One region of the Variovorax sp. 54 genome, then DNA from elsewhere that is predicted to be linked to it. Evidence: riboswitches for the same ligand, from Rfam matches in the RefSeq annotation. Region 1 holds a riboswitch; the other holds the start of a gene.
What was found. Region 1 has a riboswitch for S-adenosylhomocysteine ahead of ahcY (adenosylhomocysteinase). Riboswitches for the same ligand answer to the same signal wherever they lie in the genome.
Positions count from the first base shown of each region.

Region 2: it holds a riboswitch for S-adenosylhomocysteine, as region 1 does, so the genes downstream of both, metH (methionine synthase) here and ahcY (adenosylhomocysteinase) in region 1, are expected to answer to the same signal.

Region 1 is NZ_PEFF01000001.1:2,466,832-2,475,631, forward strand. It holds gene CLU95_RS11315 (23S rRNA (adenine(2030)-N(6))-methyltransferase RlmJ) at 1-342, shown strand, start outside; gene CLU95_RS11320 (septal ring lytic transglycosylase RlpA family protein) at 353-991, opposite strand; gene metF (methylenetetrahydrofolate reductase [NAD(P)H]) at 1,045-1,869, opposite strand; gene CLU95_RS11330 (TlyA family RNA methyltransferase) at 1,880-2,716, opposite strand; gene ahcY (adenosylhomocysteinase) at 2,722-4,161, opposite strand; S-adenosyl-L-homocysteine riboswitch at 4,227-4,295, opposite strand; gene phaP (TIGR01841 family phasin) at 4,537-5,034, shown strand; gene CLU95_RS11345 (alpha/beta fold hydrolase) at 5,057-5,986, shown strand; gene CLU95_RS11350 (hypothetical protein) at 6,030-6,470, shown strand; gene CLU95_RS11355 (alpha/beta fold hydrolase) at 6,467-7,540, shown strand; gene CLU95_RS11360 (GNAT family N-acetyltransferase) at 7,560-8,159, shown strand; gene CLU95_RS11365 (peptide chain release factor 3) at 8,236-8,800, shown strand, end outside.
Region 2 is NZ_PEFF01000001.1:3,463,655-3,472,454, reverse strand. It holds gene CLU95_RS16120 (glycosyltransferase family 2 protein) at 1-859, opposite strand, end outside; gene CLU95_RS16115 (ArnT family glycosyltransferase) at 856-2,622, opposite strand; gene metH (methionine synthase) at 2,722-5,484, opposite strand; S-adenosyl-L-homocysteine riboswitch at 5,507-5,582, opposite strand; gene CLU95_RS16105 (esterase/lipase family protein) at 5,716-6,771, shown strand; gene CLU95_RS16100 (lipase secretion chaperone) at 6,783-7,694, shown strand; gene CLU95_RS16095 (PACE efflux transporter) at 7,716-8,153, opposite strand; gene CLU95_RS16090 (LysR family transcriptional regulator) at 8,263-8,800, shown strand, end outside.

The DNA of each region.
Region 1 (8,800 bases):
TTCGCGGCCGAGGCGCTCAAGCGCTTCGCCACCGGCACGTATGCGGTCTGGTACCCGATCATTCCGCGCCCCGAGGCGCACGACCTGCCGCGCCGCCTGAAGACGATGGCGACCAAGGCCGGCAAGTCGTGGCTGCACGCCACGCTGACGGTCAAGTCGAGCAAGATCACGAAGGACGCCTCGTCGGGCGAAACGCAGCGCCCGGGCCTGCCGGCGAGCGGGATGTTTTTGATCAACCCGCCCTACACGCTGAAGGCGCAACTGGCCGAGGCGCTGCCGCAGCTGGCCGAGCGCCTGGCGCAAGACCGCAACGCCGCCTACTCGCTCGAGAGCGGCGGCTGAGGCAGGCCGCTCAGCGGCGCTTGCGCGGCGGCACGGCCGCCCGTTTGCGGGCAGGTGCCGGCGCACGCACGCGCGACGTCGGCGCCTCGGGCAGCAGCGCGGGCTGCAGATCGTCTGCCGCCACGGCCTGACCGCCGCAGCGCATGCCTTCGCGGTCGATGACCGACAGCGCCACCTGCTTGATGCCCATGCTCGTGAGGCCGATGCGGTCGGCCGCGGCGCGGCTCAAATCGATGATGCGGCCCGGCGTGAAGGGCCCGCGGTCGTTGACGCGCACCAGCACCTCGCTGCCGTTGACCAGGCTGCGCACGCACACGCGCGTGTTGAAGGGCAGCGTCTTGTGGGCCGCCGTCATGGCGCCCATGTCGAAGCGCTCGCCGTTGGCAGTCTTGCGCTGGTGGAACTGGATGCCGTACCACGAGGCCCCGCCACGCTCGAAGATCTCGCGCGGTTCATCGCCAGGCACGCCATCGTCGAGCGACTCGCCGGTGCCCGACACCGCGAGGTCGTAGCGCACCGACGGCACGGCCGAGCGCGGGGCGGCACCGGGCGGCACGGCCAGGCCGCGTCCGAGCGGCTGCAGCCGCTTGCCGGACGCCGCCGGCGTGGCGGCGGTGTCCGCGTCCTTGTCCTGCGTGGCAGGCGGCATGGTGCACCCTGCGAGCACGCAGGAGACCGCGACGGCGACCGCGCGCAGCCCTCTCAATCCAGGCGCTCCAGGATGGCCAGCGTGGCCGCCGACTGGTTCATCGTGTAGAAGTGGATCGCGGGTGCGCCGCCCGCTTGCAGGCGCGCGCACAGCTCGGTCACCACGTCCAGGCCGAAGGCCTTGATCGAGGCCGTGTCGTCGCCGAAGCCCTGCAGTCGCAGGCGAATCCAGCGCGGAATCTCGGCGCCGCAAGCATCCGAAAAACGCATGAGCTGCGTCGAGCTCGTGATGGGCATGATGCCCGGCACGATCGGCGTGTCGAGCCCCAGCTTGCGCGCGTCGTCGACGAAGCGGAAGTAGGCCTCGGGGCTGAAGAAATACTGCGTGATGGCCGAGTCGGCCCCCGCCTTCATCTTGGTGGCGAAGGCCTGCAGGTCGGCTTCGGGCGAGCGCGCCTGCGGATGAATCTCGGGGTAGCAGGCCACCTCGATGTGGAAGTCGCGACCGGTCTCTTCGCGGATGAAGGCGACCAGGTCGCTCGCGTACTGGAACTCGCCGCCGATGCCGTAGCCACTGGGCAGGTCGCCGCGCAGCGCGACGAGGCGCTTCACGCCCATGGCCTTCAGCTCGGCCAGCTGCTCGCGCACGGTGGCGCGCGTGGCGCCGATGCACGAGAAGTGGCTGGCAGCGTCCACGCCCTCGGCCAGGATCTCCTGCACCGCACCGAAGGTGCCCTGGTGCGTGGAGCCGCCCGCGCCGTAGGTGACCGAGCAGAACTGCGGCTTGCGCACATAGAGCTGCTGGCGCACGGCGCGCAGCTTGACCGCGCCTTCGGGCGTCTTGGTCGGGAAGAATTCGAAACTCAGCGGAAGGCGCACCTGCGTCTCCTTAGGAACCGTCGCCGGCCTTGGCAGCACGAACGGCGTGAATGAAAAACTCGCGGTTGCCGTCGCCCCCGGCGATCGGGCTGTCGAACCAGCGCAGCACCTTCAGCTCGAGCGCCGCGCAGGCGTCGTGCAGGCGCTTCTCGACCACCGCGTACATCGCCTCGTCGCGCACGATGCCGCCCTTGCCGACCTGGCCGGGCTGCAGCTCGAACTGCGGCTTGACCAGCATCAGCAACTGGCCGTCGTCGGCCAGGAACTGCACCACGGCCGGCATCACCAGCGTGAGCGAGATGAACGACAGGTCGCCGACGATGAGGTCGAAGCGCGGCTCGGCCGGGGCTTCGATCGCTTCGTCGACTTCACCGACTTCGGCGTCCTCGTCTTCACCCTCATTCACCTGCAGATCGGCCGGCGACAACGCCCGCGCATTGACGCCTTCGATGGCGACCACGCGCTCGTCCTCGCGCATGCGCGGATGCAGCTGCCCGTGGCCCACATCGATGCCCACCACCTTGGCGGCGCCGTGCTGCAGCAGGCAGTCGGTGAAGCCGCCGGTCGACTGGCCGACGTCCAGGCAGAGCTTGCCTGTCGGGTCGACGCCGCTGACCTTCAGCGCGCCTTCGAGCTTGAGGCCCCCGCGCGACACGTAGCGTGCCTCGGCGGCGTCGGCGAGTTCGAGCTCGGCCGATTCGGGCACTTCGTCCTTGTTCTTGACGACATTGCGCCACGCGTCGCTCGTGCCCGCGTCACGCCAGCGCATGCCGCCGGCGATGAGCCGGACAGCTTGCGAACGCGAGGCGGCCATGCCGCGCTCTACCAACAGTTGATCGGCGCGCACGCGGATCAATAACGGTAGGTGTCCGGCTTGTAAGGGCCGTTCTTGCTCACGCCGATGTAGGCGGCCTGGGCGTCGGTCAGCTCGGTGAGCATGGCGCCGACCTTCTTCAGGTGCAGGCGCGCGACCTTCTCGTCCAGGTGCTTGGGCAGCACGTAGACCTTGCCCACCTGGTAGGCGTCGGGCTTGGTGAACAGCTCGATCTGGGCGATGGTCTGGTTGGCGAACGACGACGACATCACGAAGCTCGGGTGGCCCGTGCCGCAGCCCAGGTTCACAAGGCGGCCCTTGGCCAGCAGGATGATCTTCTTGCCGTCCGGGAAGGTGATGTGATCGACCTGCGGCTTGATTTCTTCCCACTCGTACTTCTCGATCGACGCAACGTCGATCTCGTTGTCGAAGTGGCCGATGTTGCAGACGATGGCCTGGTCCTTCATCTTCGCCATCGTGTCGTGCGTGATGACGTCCTTGTTGCCCGTGGTCGTCACAAAGATGTCGGCCTTGTCGGCGGCGTACTCCATGGTCACGACCTTGTAGCCTTCCATGGCAGCTTGCAGGGCGTTGATCGGGTCGATTTCAGTCACCCACACCTGGGCGCTCAGTGCGCGCAGGGCCTGGGCCGAGCCCTTGCCCACGTCGCCGTAGCCGGCCACGCAGGCCACCTTGCCGGCGATCATCACGTCGGTTGCGCGCTTGATGCCGTCGACCAGCGATTCGCGGCAACCGTACAGGTTGTCGAACTTGCTCTTGGTGACCGAGTCGTTCACGTTGATGGCGCGGAACAGCAGCGTGCCCTTGGCGCTCATCTCGTTCAGGCGGTGCACGCCGGTGGTCGTCTCTTCGGTCACGCCGATGATTTCAGCGGACTTGCGGGTGTACCAGGTGTCGTCCACGGCCAGCTTGGCCTTGATGGCGGCGTAAAGAATGCGTTCTTCTTCGCTGGTCGGGTTGGCGAGCACGCCCAGATCCTTCTCCGCGCGCTGGCCCAGGTGCATGAGCAGCGTGGCGTCGCCGCCGTCGTCCAGGATCATGTTCGGGCCTTCGCCCTTCGAGCCCTTGGGGCCGAAGTCGAAGATGGCGTGGGTGTAGTCCCAGTAGTCCTTCAGCGACTCGCCCTTGATGGCGAACACCGGCGTGCCGGCGGCGGCGATGGCGGCGGCGGCGTGGTCTTGCGTCGAGAAGATGTTGCACGAGGCCCAGCGCACTTCGGCGCCCAGGGCTTGCAGCGTCTCGATGAGCACGGCCGTCTGGATCGTCATGTGCAGCGAGCCCGTGATGCGCGCGCCCTTGAGGGCCTGGCCCTTCGAGAACTCTTCACGGATGGCCATGAGGCCGGGCATCTCGGTTTCCGCGATGCGGATTTCCTTGCGGCCCCAGGCGGCAAGGGACAGGTCGGCAATCGCCTGGTCGGCGGTCGAGACGGGGGTGGGCTTGAGTACAGCGCTCATGAGAACTCCAAAACTGGTTTGAAAGATGCCACTGCGTACGGGGAAGAAAAACTCACCGCGAGAACAGCGGATGAGCGTGGTTGCGATGTGGTCCGAGCCTCACGCCTGACGGCGCTGCAACGCTCCTCGGAGCGCCGGATTGTAGTCGCGGCCGTTCCGCCCGCCAATCGACCGGGACATCCCACATCACGGAAAGCGCGGGCGGCTTCGGCGTCGCATGGGCCACCTCGGGAAACTCCGCAGGCAAATCCGCGCTTCGACCGCCCTGAGCCACGCCGGCCCGGCGTATCGTGGCGGCGGGCCCCGGCCGCCCGGCCGCTGCCTGCATCCACCCGTTCGATTGTTTTCATCACCCGACACAGGAGATTCCGCACCATGGCCACTGCCAAGAAAGCCGCCGCGAACAAAACCACCGCCACCAGCGCCGGCACGAAGCAGGCGGCGCCGTCCGCCGCGGACATGCTCGATCCGATGAAGAACCTCAAGGGCATGGCCGAGCGCCTGCAGAACCTGAACCTCACCGGCGGCGCCGGCAAGCTGCTCGACAGCGGGCGCAAGGACCTGCAGGCGCTGATGCAGGCCAACGAAAAGTCTTACCAGGGCCTGCAGACCGTGGTGCAGCGACAGACCGAGATGATCAAGACGGCCATCGGCGAATGGCAGACCGCCGCCAAGGCGATGCCCGGCAAGGACCCGAAGGAAAACCTCGCCAAGCTCGACGAGCTGGGCCGCCAGTCGTTCCAGCGCGCCGTCGACGACATCAAGGAGCTGGCCACCCTGGCCGCCAAGTCGCAGGCCGATGCCTTTGACGTGGTGCGCCAGCGCATCCAGTCCAACGTGGACGAGGTCACGAAGCTGCTGCAGCGCAAGTAACGCAACGCAAACAGCGCCCCGCATGACCGCCGTCCCACCCCGCACCGAACGGCGCACCCGCGCCAACGGCATCGAACTGGCCTGGGACAGCTTCGGCGACCCCGAGGCGCCGCCGCTGCTGCTGGTCATGGGCCTCGGCGCCCAGATGGTCGCCTGGGACGACGCGTTCTGCGCCGGCCTGGCGCAGGCCGGCGGGCACCACGTGATCCGCTTCGACAACCGCGACATCGGCCACTCCACCCACCTGCCGCACGCCGGCGTGCCCGACATCCAGGCGCTGATGCTGCAGGCCATGGCGGGCCGGCCGCTGCAGGTGCCCTACACGCTGCGCGACATGGCCGACGACTGCGCCGGCCTGCTCGACGCGCTGGGCATCGCGCGCGCTCACATCGTGGGGGCGTCGATGGGCGGAGCCATCGGTCAGGAGATGGCCATTCATCACCCGGGCCGGATGCGTTCGCTCACCAGCATCATGTCGAGCACCGGCGATCCGGCCCTGCCGCCGCCCACGCCCGAGGCGCTGGCGGTGCTGTTCGCGCCCACGCCGACCAGCTTCGAGGCCTACCTGCCGCACCACGCGAAGGTGTGGCGCGTGCTGCGCGGGCCCGACGCCTTTCCGCTCGACGAGGCCCGCGATGCCGAGCGCGCGCAGCTCGCCTTTCTGCGCGGCCTCAACCCGGGCGGCGTGGCGCGCCAGCTGGCGGCGGTGTTCGCGTCGGGCAACCGCAAGCCGGCGCTGCGCGCGGTGCAGGTGCCCACGCTGGTGATCCACGGCGACGTCGATCCGCTGGTGCCCGTGGCCTGCGGCATCGACGTGGCCGAGGCCATTCCCGGCGCGAAGCTGCTGCGCATTCCGCGCATGGGCCACGCGCTGCCGATATCGATGTGGCCGCAGATCACCGAGGCGATTGCGGCGCACACCGCGCAGGCGGCGCGACGCGACGATCACTGAAGAAAAAACAAACACGACAACAGACCCAGACGGAGGTGTTTTGATGAGTCAGTTTCCGTCCCTCGATCCCATGGCCATGTGGCGCGAGCTCACGGCCCAGTGGGAAAAAAGCACCAACGAATTCGCCAACGAAACCATGGCCTCGGACCCGTTCCGGCAGGGCATGCACGGCGGCATGAACGCCTCGCTCACCGCGCAGAAGGCGCTGGGCGACCTGATGGCGCGCTACCTCACGCTGCTGAACCTGCCGACACGCGGCGACCTGCAGGCATTGGGTGAGCAGTTGCACCGCATCGACGACCACCTGGCTGGTATTCGCCGTGCGCTGGAAGGCGGGGCCGGGCCTGCCACACGGACCGGCGATGCCGCAACAGCGCCAGCCCGGCCACGTCGCACCAAACAACCGCCCGCGGCGGCGACGCCTGCACCGGCCGCCAAGGCCGCCGCCCCGAAGAAACGCCCCGCCGGAAAGCGCCGCCCATGAGCGCGCCGCCCGACACCTTCCAGCTGCCCGACATCCGCGGCGAGATCGAGCGCACCATCCAGCGCAACATCAAGGGGCTGGACTTCCTGACCTCGACCGCGCCCGCCGTCGGCCTCACGCCCAAGGACGAGATCCACCGGCGCGGCACGCTGAGCCTGTACCACTACCGCCCGATGGTCGACGAGATCTACCGCGTGCCGGTGCTCATGGTGATGGCCACCACCAACCGCGCCTACATCTTCGACCTCGCGCCGGGCCAGAGCATGGTCGAGTATTTGCTGCTCAAGGGCTACGACGTCTACGTGATGGACTGGAACGCGCCGCGCCCCGACGAGAAGCGCCTGCGCATCGAAGACTACGTGCTCGACTTCATTCCCGATTCGATCCGCCGCGTGCAGGAAGACTCGGGCGAAGAAGACGTCACCCTCGCCGGCTACTGCATGGGCGGCGTGCTCTCCACGCTGTATGCCGCGCTGCATCCCGACGGGCCGATGAAGAACCTGGCGCTCTTCACCACGCCGATCGACTTCAGCCGCATGACGCTCTTTCATGCGTGGTCCGACCGGCGTTATTTCGACGTCGACCGCCTCATCGACACCGTGGGCAACGTGCCGCCCGAGATGCTGTTCGCCTCCTTCGACATGCTGCGCCCCGCCGGGCGCGGCGCCGGGCTGGTGCAGCTGTGGGACAACATGGCCAACGACGAGTTCGTCAAGTCGTACCGCATGTTCGACCGCTGGGGCGCCGAGATGCTGCCGCTGGCCGGCGAGTACTTCCGCCAGACCGTGAAAGAGCTCATGTGGGACAACAAGCTCCACAAGGGCGAGCTGGTGCTCGGCGGGCGCAAGGTGCTGCTGAAGAACATCACCGTGCCGGTGCTGCATGCGCTGGCGCAGCACGACCACATCGTGCCCTACGAAGCGGGGCAGCCGCTGATTGCCGGCATCGGCTCTACCGACAAGGAAGAGGTGGTGCTCAAGGGCGGCCACGTCAGCCTGGCGGCCGGCACCAACGCCGTGCGGCGGCTGTGGCCCAAGCTCGACGAGTGGCTGGGCGTGCGCTCCATCTGATGAACACAACCCTCACCTCATGCCCATGACCGCCTCTTCTTCCCGCACCTACCCGCGCACCGTCGCCCACGCGGACGGCAACATCGCCCTGCGCCTCATGACCGGCGCCGATGCCCCCGCCGTGCTGGCTTTCGCGCAGGCGCTGCCGGCGCACGACTTGCTCTTTCTGCCGCGCGACATCACCGAGCCCAAGGTGATGGCCGCATGGGTGCGCGCCATCGAGCGCGGCGACATCGACAGCGTGCTGGCCGTGCGCGACGGTGCCGTGCTGGGCTGCGCCGCCGTCATCCGCGACCCGCACTCGTGGTCGGGCCATGTCGCCGAGCTGCGCGTGCTGGTGTCGCCCACGCTGCGCGGCGGCGGGCTGGGCCAGCAGCTCGCGCAGGAGGGCTGCGCGCTGGCCTTCGCGCACGGGCACGAAAAGATCGTCGCCCAGATGACCGTCGACCAGCGCGGCGCCATCGCCGTCTTCCAGGCCCTGGGCTTCCGGCCCGAGGCCCTGCTGACGCGCCACGTGAAAGACCGCGAGGGCAAGGCGCACGACCTCGTGGTGCTGAGCCAGGACGCCGCGCAGGTCGAGGCGCAGATGCGGGCATACGGGGTGACGGAGGCGTTTTAGGCCCATCGGCGGGGGATTGAGGGGGTTTGCGGGGCGGCCTCCTAAAATCGGGGGATTCCCCTGCAGATTGCCCACCTTGTCTTTTCTTGCCGAAACCCGCCGCCGTCGCACCTTCGCGATCATTTCCCACCCTGACGCCGGCAAGACCACGCTGACCGAAAAGCTGCTGCTGTTCTCGGGCGCGATCCAGATCGCCGGCTCGGTGAAGGCCCGCAAGGCCTCGCGCCACGCCACCTCCGACTGGATGGAAATCGAGAAGCAGCGCGGCATCTCGGTGGCCTCGTCGGTGATGCAGATGGTGTACCGCGAGCACGTCATCAACCTGCTCGACACCCCCGGCCACAAGGACTTCTCGGAAGACACCTACCGCGTGCTCACCGCCGTCGACTCGGCGCTGATGGTGATCGACGCGGCCAACGGCGTGGAAGCGCAGACGCGCCGGCTGATCGAGGTCTGCCGCCAGCGCGACACGCCCATCATCACCTTCGTCAACAAGATGGACCGGGAAGTGCGCGAGCCGCTGGACATCCTGGACGAGGTGGAACGCGAACTCGGCATGCCCTGCGTGCCCATGACCTGGCCCGTGGGCCAGGGCAAGAGCTTCCGCGGCATCATGAACCTGCGCACGCAGGCGATGACGG
Region 2 (8,800 bases), 1.0 Mb from region 1:
GCGCCGCCAGCATCGCGCCCGTGGCGAGCACCGCCGTGGGCAGCCGCGGCACCAGGCCGGTGTGGGCGTAGGTCATGAACAGCGGCACGGCCAGCGCGAGCGCGCCGAGCGCGAGCACGGCCGCGACGATCGAGAAGAACTGCAGCGGCCGTTCGCTCACGAACAGCTTGCCGATGGTCTTCAGAATGCGCCAGCCGTCGCGGTAGGTCGAGAGCTTGCTGTGCGAGCCTTCGGGGCGCGTGCTGTAGGCGGTGCCTTCTTCGGCATAGGGCATGCGCAGTTCGAGCGCGTGCACGGTCAGCTCGGTCTCGATCTCGAAGCCCTGCGACAACGCGGGGAACGACTTGGCATAGCGGCGCGAGAACACGCGGTAGCCCGAAAGCATGTCGGTGAGGCCGCCGCCGAAGAGCTGCGCCACAGTGCCCGTGAGCAGCCAGTTGCCGAAGCGGTGGCCGGCGCGGTAGGTGAGCGCGTCCTGGCCGTCGTCCACGCGGCTGCCGACCACCATGTCGAGGTTGCCCTCGACCAGCCGCGCGATGAGGCGCGGCGCGGCGGTGGTGTCGTAGGTGGCGTCGCCGTCGACCATCACGTAGATGTCGGCCTCGACGTCGGCGAACATGCGCCGCACCACGTTGCCCTTGCCGCGCGCGGCCACGTGCGTGACGATCGCGCCGGCCGCGCGGGCCACGGCGGCGGTGTCGTCGGTGGAGTTGTTGTCGAAGACGTGAATCTCGGCGCCGGGCAGCGCCGCGCGGAAGCCTTCGATCACCTGGGTGATGGCCAGGGCTTCGTTGAAGCAGGGAATGACGGCGGCAATGCGCGGCATGGCGGACACGGGAGCGGGTCGGAGGTCGGTCATGGTGCGGTCAGGGCGGTCGCCGGAAGGAGTCGGTAGGCCCGGCTGCCGTCTTGTTCGTGCAGCAGGCCATAGTATTTGTCGAAGTCGGGCCGCGCACTGAGCACTTTCACCATCTCGGGCGACATGACGACGGTGGTGAAGCCCTCGGCGGCCAGCTTGCGCGCCGTGTCGCCGGGCGACATCAGCAGGTAGTCGCGGTAGCGCCAGCGCCCGAGCGTGTCGCCCCAGATCGGGTTGGGGCCGTAGTAGATCGCCTCGTTCAGCGCGATCTGGTACACGCGGCCGGTCACGTGGCGGCGCACATAGTCCATGACACCGTAGCCCGGCACGTGCTTGCGCAAGAACGCTTCGCGGCTCTCGGGCGTGAGCGAGATCATCGACACCTTGGTGGCCGTCTGGCCGACCGACACGGCCGCCAGCACGGCCAGCAGCAGCACCACGACCCAGTCGCCGATGCCGGCGCCGCTGCGCGGACCGGTGGATGTTGCCGTCGCTTGGGTTCCGCGCAGGCGGCGCACGCCCGCCGCGATCCAGCTGCCCAGCGCCTGCCAGCCCACGGCGGCGGTCAGTGCCAGCAGCGGGAACGAGGCCATGAGGTAGCGCGGGTAGCGCGAGGTCACGACCCACACGGCCACGGAGTACAGGCAGAACCAGCCCGCCGCGCGCACGGCGGCAGAGCGCTTCCACCACACGCTGAAGGGCGCGAGGAACACCGACCAGATCAGCGCGTTGGGCATCTCGGCGTGGTCGCGCACGTCGGCAACCTGCTGCACGTAATCGGCCGGAATCCATTCGCTGAAGCCGAACACGCGCGCGCCGATCGGGTTGAAGGGGTCGCCCGTCATGACCGCGTTGCGCGCGTACCAGTAGATGCACGGAATCAAAAAGCACAGCAGCGCCGGCGCCCAGGCGCGCCACACGCGGCGCTCGTGGCGCACCACGAACAGCGCCACCAGCGGCAGGAAGATCAGCGCCTGGTACTTGGAGCCCGCTGCCACGCCGAGGCAGAACGCCGCCAGCGACAGCCAGCGCGTGCCGTCGCGCAAAGGCTCGGATTCGCGCCACCACCACAGCGCCACGAAGGCCGACAGCACGAACAGCGCCACGCCCATGTCGATCAGCGCGTTGGCGTAGTCGCCCATGCCCAGCCAGATGGCCGCGCCGATGCAGGCAGTGAGCCGGTTGGCGTGCAGGATGCCGATGCGGAAGATCATCAGCACCGACAGCGCACCCGCCAGGGCATTGAGGAAGTGCGGCAGCACGTCGTCGCCCACCTGCAGTGCGGCGGCATACAGCAGGTTGTAGTTGTACGGGAACCAGGGGTAGCGCAGCCAGTCGTGGATGCCCAGCGTGCCCTGCTGCGCCACGAGGCGTGCATAGGGCAGGTGGTACATCAGCTCGTCGAAGGCGGCCGGCGGCGCGAGCGGCGCCACCAGCGCGGGCAGCGCGACCAGCGCCAGCGCGATGGCGGCGATGCGTTCGAAGCGGCTCCATGGCGGGGCGACGGGCGCGGCTGCGCGCAGCGCGCGCACGTCGGCACGCCAGCCGCGCCACTGCCACGCGGCGGCCACGACGCCCGCGCCGACCAGGCCCAGCGTGGCCTCGCGGCGGAAGAGTCCGAAGATGGCCAGCGCCTGGAAGGCACAGATGTAGAGGCCGACACCGAGCGCGGCCGCCATGGCGGCTTCGAGCCAGGCGTCGCGGCGCGACGGGGGACGCAGGCGCGCGAGCACCGCGCGGCCGGCACCCCAGCAGGCGATCACGAAGATCGCGAACTGGGCGTAGTGCGCGGCGGCAAAGATCAGCTTCTGAATATCAACTCCCGTGGCCGGTCACACCGGTGGGCCGGCCGACCGGCAGGTTCAAAGGTTCGGCGCGAGCAGGCGCTCGAGCTCCGCTTCGCTCGTGTGGCGCCGCGCCGCCTGGTCCTGCAACTGGTCGTGCCCGATCTTGCCGACGTTGAAGTACGTCGCATCGGGGTGACCGAGGTAGAAGCCGCTCACGCTGGCGGCGGGCATCATAGCGAGGCTCTCCGTCAGGGTCATGCCAATGTCCGCGCAGTTCAGAAGGTCGAACATCGGGCCCTTCACGCTGTGGTCGGGGCAGGCCGGGTAGCCGGGCGCGGGTCGGATGCCGCGGTACTTCTCGGCAATCATGTCGTCGTTGCTCAGGCCTTCGCCGCTCGCGTAGCCCCACAGGTCGGTGCGCACGCGGTGGTGCAGCGCCTCGGCAAAGGCCTCGGCCAGCCGGTCGGCCAGGGCCTTGAGCATGATGGCCGAGTAGTCGTCGAGGTCGTCCATGAAGAACTTCTCTTTCTTCTCGACACCCAGGCCGGCCGTGACGGCGAACACGCCGACGTAGTCCTTCACGCCGCTGTCCTTCGGCGCGACGAAGTCGGCCAGGCAGCGGCTGGGGCGCATCACGCCGTCGATCATCTGCTTCTCGGTCTGCTGGCGCATGCCGTACCAGGTGAGCGCCACTTCGCTGCGCGTCTCGTCGGTGTACAGCTCGATGTCGTCGTCGTTCACGGTGTTGGCGGGCCAGAAGCCGACCACGCCGCTGGCGCTGAGCCAGCGCCCTTCGATGAGGCGCTTGAGCATGCGCTGGCCGTCGGCGTACACGCGCACGGCCTCGGTGCCGACCACGTCGTCTTTCAGGATGGCGGGGAACGGGCCGGCCAGGTCCCAGGTCTGGAAGAACGGGCCCCAGTCGATGTACTTGGCCAGCTCGGTGAGGTCGAAGTTCTTGAACACGCGACGGCCGATGAACTTGGGCACCGTGGGCACGAACTGCGTGAAGTCGACCGGCGTCTTGTTGGCGCGCGCCTTGGCCAGCGGCCACATCGGCACCTGCTTCTTGTTGGCGTGCTGCGTGCGCACCTTGGCGTAGTCGGCGTTGATCTCGTCGATGTACGCGGTGGCCTGGTCGGAGAGCAGGCTCTGCGCCACGCTCACGCTGCGCGAGGCGTCGGGCACGTAGACCACGGGGCCTTCGTAGTGCGGCGCGATCTTCACGGCCGTGTGCACGCGGCTGGTGGTGGCGCCGCCGATGAGCAGCGGGATCTTCTTGATGCGGAAGTGGTCGTCGCGCTGCATTTCGCCGGCCACGTACTGCATTTCTTCGAGGCTCGGCGTGATGAGGCCCGACAGGCCCACGATGTCCGCGCCCTCGACCTTCGCCTTGGCCAGGATTTCGTGGCACGGGACCATCACGCCCATGTTCACCACTTCGAAGTTGTTGCACTGGAGCACGACGGTGACGATGTTCTTGCCGATGTCGTGCACGTCGCCCTTCACCGTGGCGATGATGATCTTTCCCTTGGTGCGCACGTCGCGGCCGGCGGCTTCGTCGCGCAGCTTTTCGGCTTCGATGTAGGGCAGCAGGTGGGCCACGGCCGACTTCATGACGCGTGCCGACTTGACCACCTGCGGCAGGAACATCTTGCCGGCGCCGAACAGGTCGCCCACGATGTTCATGCCGTCCATGAGCGGGCCTTCGATCACGTGCAGCGGACGGCCGCCCTTGGCCAGGATCTGCTGGTAGGCCTCTTCGGTGTCCTCGACGATGAAGTCGGTGATGCCGTGCACCATGGCATGCGAGAGGCGCTGGTTGACGTGCACGAAGTTCTCGGGCGTGCCGCGCCATTCGAGGCGCTTGCTTTCGTCCTTGGCGCCGCTCTTGGCGGTTTCGGCCACTTCGACCAGGCGCTCGCCGGCATCAGGACGGCGGTTCAGCACCACGTCTTCCACGCGCTCGCGCAGCGTGGGCTCCAGGTCGTCGTACACGCCGACCATGCCGGCGTTGACGATGCCCATGTCCATGCCCGCCTGGATCGCGTGGTACAGGAACACGGTGTGGATCGCTTCGCGCATCGGGTCGTTGCCGCGGAAGCTGAAGCTCACGTTGCTCACGCCGCCCGACACCTTGGCGCCCGGCAGGTTCTGCTTGATCCAGCGCACGGCGTTGATGAAGTCGACCGCGTAGTTGTCGTGCTCCTCGATGCCGGTGGCAATGGCGAAGATGTTCGGGTCGAAGATGATGTCTTCGGGCGGAAAGCCCACCTCGTCGACCAACACGCGGTAGGCGCGCTCGCAGATCTCGATCTTGCGTGCGTAGGTGTCGGCCTGGCCCTTCTCGTCGAAGGCCATGACCACCGCAGCGGCGCCGTAGCGCTTGACCAGCTTGGCCTCGTGCTTGAACTTGTCGACGCCCTCCTTCATGGAGATGGAGTTGACGATGCCCTTGCCCTGGATGCAGCGCAGGCCGGCCTCGATGACGTCCCACTTCGAGCTGTCGACCATCACCGGCACGCGCGCGATGTCGGGCTCGCTGGCAATGAGGTTCAGGAAGCGGACCATGGCGACCTTGCTGTCCAGCATGGCCTCGTCCATGTTGATGTCGATGACCTGCGCGCCGTTCTCGACCTGCTGGCGCGCGACGGCCAGGGCGTCCTCGAACTGGCCGTTGAGGATCATCCGCGCGAAGGCCTTGGAGCCGGTGACGTTGGTGCGCTCGCCGATGTTGACGAACAGCGTCCCTGCGCCGATGGCGACCGGCTCGAGGCCGGACAGCTTCATGGGAGGGGGAGCAACGGGAGCGGAAACGGATGCGGGAATCTGGGACATGGCCTCACCTGCGGAAGAGTCGAACAGGCGAGCGTCGTTGTCGCCCCAAGCCTGACGATTCGCCTCTGTGGCGAACCGCTGCAACGCTCCTTGGGAAGTCGCGCATTTTAGGTCGATTCGATTGCGCCCTGGGAAAACCCCAGTTTTCATTCCTGCACGTGTCAACAGAATGCGCCCACCGTTTCCGAACGAACGTTCGTGTTTTTAACCAAACGTAAGGGAGAGCGCCAGATGGCCAGGAAGTCGATTGTCCGGTTGCAGCATGCAGCCACCCCGATGCGCGCCGTGGCCTTGAGCTGCGGTCTCCTGGCCGCAGCGGCCCTCACCACGCTGGCACCACCTGCGCAGGCCGCTGTCGGCGACACCGCGACGCGGGTCGAGGCCCGCGTCACCTCCGACACGGCGAAGACCCGCTACCCGATCGTGCTGGTCCACGGCCTGCTCGGCTTCGACAACCTGTTGGGCGTCGACTACTTCTACGACATCCCCGGCAAGCTGGCCGGCGCGGGCGCCAAGGTGTACGTGGCGCAGGTGTCGGGCACCAACACTTCCGAGATCCGCGGCGAGCAGCTGCTGCAGGAGCTCAAGACGATCCGCGCGCTCGAGCGGAACCCCACGCTCAAGTTCAACCTCATCGGCCATTCGCAGGGCTCGCCCACGGTGCGCTACGTGGCGGCGGTGGCACCCGACATGGTGGCGTCGGTCACGTCGGTCGGCGGCGCCAACGGCGGCTCCAAAGTGGCCGACCTGCTGGCCAAGCTGCCCGAAGGCGGCATCGCCCAGACCCTGGTGGTGAAGGCCATCGGCCTGCTGACGGGGATGATCGGTTTTCTCTCGGGCAAGGACCCGAGCCAGCTGCCCGAAGTGCCGCTGAACGCGCTGGCCTCGCTCACCACGGCGGGCGGCGCGGCCTTCGACGCCAAGTTCCCGCAGGGCCGGCCCGCCGCGGGCTCGTCGTGCGACGTGAAGAGCGGCGCGGCCGTGGCCAACGGCGTGCGCTACTACTCGTGGTCGGGCGTGTCGACCAGCTTCAACCTGTTCGACCCGAGCGACGCGGCGCTGTCGACGCTGGGCGGCCTGTTCTTCTTCGGTGAAGCCAACGACGGCCTGCTCGCGGTCTGCACCACGCGCCTGGGCACCCACCTGGGCGACTACCGCCAGAACCACCTGGACGAGGTCAACCAGGCCTTCGGCAACACCTACGGCAGCCAGTTCCCGTACTACGAGAAGAAGCCGCCGGAGCTGTTCAGGGAACAGGCCGCGCGACTCAAGAGCGCGGGGCTCTGAGGACGCAGCGCATGCGCGGTGTGGCGTTGACGCTCGGCGCGGTCGCGCTGGTGGCCGTGGGGACCGGCTGGCTGGCGCTGGGCCCCGATGCGGGCGATGCGCCACGGGCCGCCGCGCCCGCAGCAGCGACCGCGACCGCCGCACCGTCTCCCGCGCCACGCCCGGCCTCCACCGCCGCGGCCCCCGACGCCCTCCTCACCAGCGACCTCATCACCCTCTTCGACCAGGTGCTCGCCGAAGCACAGGCCGACAGCAAGGCCACGCTGATGGCCCGCGCGCCCGCCCTGCTGGCCAAGCACCTGCGCGAAGACTGGCGCGTGCGCGCGCTGGGCCTGCTGGAGCGCTATGTCGACATGCAGGAAGCCCTGCGCACCCTGCAGCCGCCCGCGCCCGGCGACCCGGCCTTCCTGCGGCGCAGCCTGGAGGCGCGCGAGGTGGTGCGCCGGCAGTTCTTCGCGCCCGAGGAAATCGAAGGCCTGTTCGGCGACCAGATCCGGCAGGACCAGTTCATGGCCGAGAAGATGGAACTGCTGTCCAACCCCGGCCTCACGCCCGAGCAGCGCGCGGCGGCGCTGGCGCAAAGCGAGCAGGCCTGGCTGTCGCCCGCGCAGCGCGAGGTGCGCAAGGACGCGGTGGCCCACCTCGACGTGATGCGCCAGACCGAGGCGCTGCAGGCGCGCGGCGCGAGCCCCCAGGAGCGCTTTGCCGCGCGCAGCGAGGCCTACGGCTACGAGGTGGCGCGCGGCCTGGCCACGCTCGACCAGGAAACCCAGGAATGGAACGCCCGACTCGACCGCTACGCCAGCGCCCCCGAAGCCGAGCGGGCCCAGCTGCGCGAGACGCTCTTCAACGAGAACGAGCGCCTGCGCCTGAGCGGTGCCCTGGCGATGCGCTCGTCCACTGCGCCCAAGCCGGCGCAATGAATCCGTTAAGTAAGCGCCGGCTTACGCAGGTTGCGCTTCGCCCATCGCCGAGGCCGGCAGGCCGAACACGCGGTCGAAGGCCCAGTTGAAGACGAAGGTGTAGACCAGGAAGAACACCACCAGGCCCAGGTCCATCACCAGCGCCTGCCAGAGCGACACGCCCAGGCCCCAGGCCAGCATCGGCACCAGGAAGGCGATCAGGCCGCCCTCGAAGCCGATGGCGTGGGCGATGCGGCGCTTCAGGCTGCGCCCGCGCACCGCCTGGCGCGACTCCCAGCGCTCGAACAGGGCGTTGAACGTCAGGTTCCAGATCACCGCGATGACCGAGGCGCCCACCGCCAACAGGCCCGAATGGCCGAGCCCCGCGTCCGACATCAGGGCCAGGCCGGCGCTGGCCGCCACGATGGCAATGCCCTCGTAGAGGGAGATGTAAACGATCCGACGCTGAATGCCCTGCATGAATTTCTCTGTCTGTGTGACTGCGATGGGTGGACTTTATTTGTGTTTGGCTGATATAAAAAGTTAACTTGTTTCAGTTTTATTGATAGATCAGACAGATCGGGGCGCCATGGCTTTCTCCAGCGACAACGTCGAGGTTTTCCTGGCCGTGATCGACCACGGCTCGTTTTCGGCCGCCGCGCGGGCGCTGCGCAAGGTGCCCTCCGCCGTGAGCATGGCCATCGCCAACCTCGAGGCCGAGCTGGCGCTGCCGCTGTTCGACCGCAGCGGCCGCGAGCCGCAGCCCACGTCGGCCGCGCGTTCGCTCGAGCCCCAGGCGCGGCTGCTCGCGGCCCAGCTGCGGCAGTTGCAGGTGCAGGCGCTGGCGCTCACGCAGGGGCTGGAAGACCGGCTCACGCTGGCCATTGCGCCCGAGCTGCTGGCCGCGCCCTGGAGCGGGCCGCTGGCCGCGCTGGCCGACGACTACCCGCTGCTGCAGGTCGAGGTGCTGGCCGCGCCGCAGGCCGACGCGCTGGCGCTGCTGCACAGCGGCCGGGCGCAGCTTGCGCTGGTGTTCGAGCGGCCCAGCCTCGACGGCCGCGAGGGCTTCCAGGAGGTCGGCAGCGACACCATGGTGGCCGTGATGGCGCCCGACCATCCCGTGCTGC